DNA from 2 places in the Shewanella maritima genome. Region 2 is predicted to be linked to the other one. Evidence: predicted binding sites of a transcription regulator. Region 2 holds the regulator's gene; the other holds the start of a gene.
What was found. The regulator NrdR, encoded in region 2, represses ribonucleotide reductase genes. The targets are predictions, from matches to a motif close to AAACACNANATNTNGTGTTT.

Region 1 (3,202 bases), 1.2 Mb from region 2:
GGTAATCAAGTAGATTGTCCAACGCGCGCACAGCAAGGTCGGCTAGCACTTCAATTTCATCTAAGTTTTCAATTGCACCTAGGTTAAGTGCAGATAACGTACAAAGGGCAATTTCACCATTTGGATCGTCGATGTTGTTAAGTGGCTTAGTTGGCAGCGCAATTTCTAAACACAAGTTCGATTGCTTAATTGGCGCAACTTGTGGGTCAAACGGGCTATGAGTATTGCAGTGGTCAACGTTTTGTACGTAGATACGACCTGTAGAGGCACGCTCTTGCATCATAAGTGAGAACAAATCGACTGCTTTTAGCACCTTACGACGAATGCTCTCATCTGCTTCGTATTTTACGTAAAGCTCTTCAAACTTAGCTTGATCGGCAAAGAATGCATCATAAAGGCCAGGTACGTCTGATGGGCTGAACAAGCTAATGTCTTTACCTTGGATTAAGCGTTGGTACATTAACTTGTTTAATTGCACACCATAGTCAAGGTGACGTACGCGGTTATCATCAACGCCACGGTTGTTTTTAAGAACAAGTAACGACTCAACTTCTAAGTGCCAAATTGGGTAGAACAGCGTTGCTGCACCACCGCGCACGCCGCCTTGCGAGCAAGACTTAACTGCGGTTTGGAAGTACTTATAAAAAGGTAGGCAACCTGTATGGAATGCTTCGCCGCCACGAATAGGGCTACCAAGCGCACGAATGCGACCTGCGTTAATACCAATACCAGCGCGTTGACTCACATACTTAACGATTGATGACGCTGTTGCATTAATTGAATCCAGGCTGTCATCACATTCAATGAGTACACATGAGCTAAATTGGCGAGTAGGGGTGCGCACACCAGCCATAATTGGCGTAGGCAGTGAGATCTTAAATGTCGATGTGGCGTCGTAAAAATCTTTTACATACTTAAGGCGCGTTTCAGCTGGGTATTTTGCAAACAGGCAAGCTGCCACCAGCATGTATAGGAACTGAGCACTTTCATAAACTTCTTGGGTCACGCGGTTTTGAACCAGGTACTTACCTTCAAGTTGTTTAACCGCAGCGTATGAGAAGTTCATATCGCGCCAGTGATCAATGTAACTATCTAAAGTATCTATTTCTTCACGGGTGTAATCGGCAAGAATATGTTGGTCATATTTTCCCATCTCAACTAATTGAGTCACATGGTCATACAACTTCGGTGGCTCAAACTGACCGAATGCTTTTTTACGTAGATGGAAAATAGCTAAGCGAGCGGCAAGGAATTGGTAATCAGGTGATTCCGGAGAAATTAAGTCTGCAGCTGCTTTAATAATGGTTTCGTGGATAGCTTCGGTAGGAATGCCGTCGAAGAATTGTAAGTGAGAACGTAACTCCACTTCTGATACTGAGACGTTGTTGAGTCCTTTTGCCGCCCAAGTGATCACTCGGTGGATTTTATCTAGATCAATAGTTTCGCGTTCGCCACTACGTTTAGTGACCATCATGTTGCTATTCATTAAGGATTTGCCTTGGTTTTTATTATCAATATCTGCTGGTGCAGTTTTGTGTTGATCAAATACGCGATCAGTAATAGTTGAGTCCAGTTATCTATTATTGTCGCCTTAATATTCACGCTCTGGGTTAACAAGCGGTTAAACTTTAAGCGCACCCCATATATATTGGGATTTTTATGGTTAACCTAACCCTAAGTGTAGTGTATTCCATCAACAGCAACACACAAGATATAGTGCTGTTAGAAATTAATGATACAAGATAGTGAGGTTTTAGCGGATTTGCAAGCTGCAATTTCGATAACATCCTGTGGATAAGTTGAGGATGTTTATTCGCTTAATTATGCAGGTTTGCTAAAGGGCAGAGCTACAGGCATATTCTGCGAATGCAACAGATTTTTAACATTAAAATTAGAACGGATTGATCGCTAAAATAAACACCATTCACAAATTTGATCGGCAAAATTTTAAGCAGTCTTTCTCAAACTTGATTTCGCTTTAAATTTATCTAGCAACTTGGGAACTATACGTTGCCCAAACAAAAACACATCTGTTAGACAATGAGTCCACTGAAAAGTAACAAACTAACATTAGAGCTTGGTCAAATTGACGACTTTGAAATTACCCAAGGTTGAGCAGAAGAGCTGCGATAGCAATGCAAAACTAGCGCTGAACTATTTACCTTAATAAGGCTACTTGAATAGCGCCAGGTAGTCCTGTGCTGATCCGAAGCGATATCGCGCAGGCCATTCATCAGGTGTATCTGTTTCATTCAAATAACCCCATAAGGCAACGCCGCCAATCATGTTAACGTTTTGAGCGGCCGCTAGGTCGCGCTCTGCATCGCCTATATACAAGATGTGTTCAGGGTCGATACCCAATTGCTGCGCGGCAAGTAGCATAGGTTCACAGTTAGGCTTAGGGAACTTGGTAGTATCCCCGCTAATGATTGTCTGACAGCGTTGAGTTAACCCTAGTGCTGCCATTAGAGGGCGGGTGAAACGGGCATGTTTGTTGGTCACAATGCCATAGGGAATTTGCTTAGCATCTAAACTATCGAGTAATTCACCCATACCCGCAAATAACTTAGCGTGTGAGCCATTGATTTGGTGATAGCGAGTAAGCATTTGTTGTTGAAGCGTATGCTGCAAAGTTTCATCAGCGTGAGGCATCGCCGTTTTTACTAGGAACAAACTGCCATGTGATGCAGCGAACCTTAACTGTTCAAGAGGTTTTGTCGGCAGTTGGTTATCGAGTAATACATCGTTGAGCGCAGCAACAAGATCTGGGGCGGTATCGGCTAACGTGCCATCCAGGTCAAAAAGTACACCTTGTATTTCATTGTTACTGTTTGTTTGCATTATTAATTCCTTAGCGCCCAAAACAAATCGCACATTAATGTATTATTGATGTGCGATTGTTAAGTTATACAGTACGAGTACTATATTTGATGTATAGCGAATTTATGTAGAAGGTTAGTCAACCTTTTGCGTCGCAATCATATAGTTAACATCGACACTAGGTGTGTACTTAAAGACGCCAGAAAGTGGGTTATAGGTAATTCCTAACGCATCGCGGCAGATAAGGTCGGTGTTATCAACCAAAGCTATAAGCTCTGAAGGCTTGATAAACTTTGCGTGCTCATGAGTGCCAACAGGTAACATCTTTAAAATGTACTCAGCGCCGACAATGGTTTGAATATACGACATGAGATTGCGATTA
Region 2 (3,202 bases):
GTTATATCCTTTTTATCTAGATGGGCTAAGTTTACGCGATAAGTTCAACAACTCAATAATAAATCCCTTGGAAAGCGATGCGCTTATCGCTGTGGTTTCAATAGGCAATCAAGCATGAATCGTTTTGAATTTAAAACACAGTGAATTTCATGTTATTTGGGGTGTGATTCAGCTCACTTGCAGAGTAGAATACCGCGCAACCCTATATATAAGAACTTGCTTGGAGTTAACATGCTTAAAAAAGCGATGAACATTGCCGATTATGATCCTCAGTTATTTAAAGCGATCGAAGACGAAACGCTTCGTCAAGAAGAGCACATCGAGCTAATTGCTTCTGAAAACTACACCAGTCCACGCGTAATGGAAGCGCAAGGTTCTCAGCTTACCAACAAATATGCAGAAGGTTACCCAGGCAAGCGTTACTACGGTGGTTGTGAGTATGTTGATACCGTTGAAACTCTAGCTATTGACCGTGTGAAAGAGCTATTTGGTGCAACTTACGCCAATGTTCAGCCGCATTCTGGTTCACAAGCTAATAGTGCGGTATTTATGGCGCTGCTTCAGCCAGGTGACACAGTTCTAGGTATGAATCTAGCTCACGGTGGTCACTTAACTCACGGCTCACCAGTAAACTTCTCTGGTAAGCTTTACAACATCATCCCTTACGGTATCGACGAGTCAGGCAAAATCGACTACGACGAAATGGAAAAGCTAGCTTTAGAGCACAAGCCTAAGATGATGATTGGTGGTTTCTCTGCATACTCAGGTATTGTTGACTGGGCGAGAATGCGTGAAATCGCTGATAAAATTGGTGCTTACCTATTCGTTGATATGGCGCACGTTGCTGGTTTAATTGCAGCTGGTGTATACCCAACGCCAATCCCACACGCGCACGTTGTGACGTCAACTACCCATAAAACGCTAGCTGGCCCACGCGGTGGTATCATTCTTTCTGCAGCAGACGATGAAGACTTATATAAGAAGCTAAACTCTGCAGTATTCCCAGGTGGCCAAGGTGGCCCACTAATGCATGTTATCGCAGGTAAAGCGGTTGCATTTAAAGAAGCGTTAGAGCCTGAGTTCAAAGTTTACCAACAGCAAGTGGTGAACAATGCTAAAGCTATGGTTGAAGTGTTCCTTGAGCGCGGTTACAAAATCGTTTCTGGTGGTACTGACAATCACCTAATGCTAGTTGACCTAATTGGTCGTGAGCTAACAGGTAAAGAAGCTGATGCAGCGCTTGGTAGCGCCAACATCACAGTAAACAAAAACTCAGTGCCAAATGATCCACGCTCACCGTTTGTGACTTCTGGTATCCGTATTGGGTCGCCAGCAATCACTCGCCGTGGCTTTAAAGAAGCTGAGTGTAAGCAGCTAACAACGTGGATCTGTGACATTCTTGATGATGCACAAAACCAAGATGTGATTGACCGTGTTAAAGCACAAGTGCTTGAGCTATGTGCTAAGTTCCCGGTTTACGCTTAATCAGCGCAATCATGCGTAGGGCGCTTGTGCTTTAGGTGCTTATGCTTTAGGTGCTTTTGCATAACGAGATAGAGGCGCAGTTTTTAGCCTTTCACCTTAACCTACTGCTGTAAATAAGATAAACTTCAATGGCCGCTAATGTTAGAGGCCATTTTGTTTTTCTGCGGAGGCACAATGCATTGCCCATTTTGTAGCGCGACAGATACTAAAGTTATTGATTCCAGATTAGTTGCAGACGGCCATCAGGTTAGACGCCGCCGTGAGTGTATGGAGTGTCACGAGCGATTCACCACTTTTGAAGGGGCGGAGCTGGTGATGCCACGAGTGATTAAGCAAGACGGCACTCGTCAGCCATTTGATGAAGAGAAGCTCCGCGGCGGTATGCTGCGCGCGGTTGAGAAGCGTCCAGTGTCAATGGATCAAATTGAGCAGTCACTGAGTAAAATCAAATCTATGTTACGTGCTACAGGCGAGCGGGAAGTCAACTCAGAGATGATAGGTAATCTAATGATGGATCAGCTGATGTCATTGGATAAAGTTGCCTATATTCGTTTTGCTTCTGTTTACCGCGCATTTGAAGATGTTTCCCAGTTTGGTGAGGCCATCGCTAAGCTACAAAAGTAGTGCCGGCACAAGAATAATCTCTTCTTAATATAGTTACTAGGACGTTCAATGCCCACTTGGTCGACATTCGACATGCAAATGATGACCCGTGCTATGCAGCTTGCTGAGCGCGGTCGCTATACCACTCGCCCAAACCCTTGTGTTGGCTGTGTGATAACCAAAGGCAACACTATTATTACCGAGGATTATCACAAGGTGGCAGGGCAAGGCCACGCCGAAGCGAATGCGCTCAACACTCTTAAACAACAGCAAGTTAGCGCGCAGGGCGCGACGGCGTATGTCACCCTTGAACCTTGTAGCCATTATGGGCGCACGCCGCCATGCGCCGAGGCCTTAATTAATGCAAAAGTCGCCAGAGTGGTTGTTGCAGTATTAGATCCCAATCCACAAGTTGCAGGTCGCGGCATCAATATGCTTGAACAAGCGGGCATTCGAGTTGATGTGGGCTTGTTTGAAGCACAGGCTTATGCAATAAACCGCAGCTTTATGAAGCGCATGAAAACGAGCTTGCCTTGGGTGACAGTTAAGGTTGCCACCAGTTTAGATGGCAAAACTGCATTGAGTAATGGTGTGTCTAAATGGATCACTGGCCCAAAAGCTCGGCAAGATGTGCAGCGCCTGCGTGCTCAGCACTGCGCGCTTATAACAGGCGTCAACACTGTCACTATGGATGATCCAAGTCTCAATGTGCGTTATGACGAGTTAGGTAGCCTTAAAAATTCCCTTCATGAAACACAGATTCACCAACCGCTTAGGGTTGTGCTAGACACCCACGCGAGCTTAACGGCAGAATATCGGTTGTTTGCAATCGACTCCCCCATCTTGCTGGTGACTACAAAACCTTACCCTGAATTAGTAAAAAGCCAACTTCCATCACATGTCTCTGTTTTCAAGGCGGATTTAGATGATAAAGGTCGCATTAACTTGCAACAAGTTTTAGTACATTTGGGCGAATCTTGTAACTCGGTGTTTGTTGAGGCTGGCGCCACGTTGAGCGGCAGTTTTGTGGCGCAAAAATTAGTGGACGAGTTGGTGATATATCAGGCGCCGAAAATCCTCGGAAGCCAGGGCAGAAATATGCTTAACTTACCTG

Region 1: a site for NrdR is predicted at 1,703-1,722, ahead of nrdA (class 1a ribonucleoside-diphosphate reductase subunit alpha). Genes of this name have one in related genera too.

The regions. Positions count from the first base shown of each region.
Region 1 covers NZ_CP036200.1:69,795-72,996, reverse strand. Annotated here, with positions in the region: gene nrdA (class 1a ribonucleoside-diphosphate reductase subunit alpha) at 1-1,486, opposite strand, end outside; gene EXU30_RS00455 (HAD family hydrolase) at 2,173-2,841, opposite strand; gene ubiG (bifunctional 2-polyprenyl-6-hydroxyphenol methylase/3-demethylubiquinol 3-O-methyltransferase UbiG) at 2,956-3,202, opposite strand, start outside.
Region 2 covers NZ_CP036200.1:1,247,765-1,250,966, reverse strand. Annotated here, with positions in the region: gene glyA (serine hydroxymethyltransferase) at 232-1,485, shown strand; gene nrdR (transcriptional regulator NrdR) at 1,660-2,109, shown strand; gene ribD (bifunctional diaminohydroxyphosphoribosylaminopyrimidine deaminase/5-amino-6-(5-phosphoribosylamino)uracil reductase RibD) at 2,158-3,202, shown strand, end outside.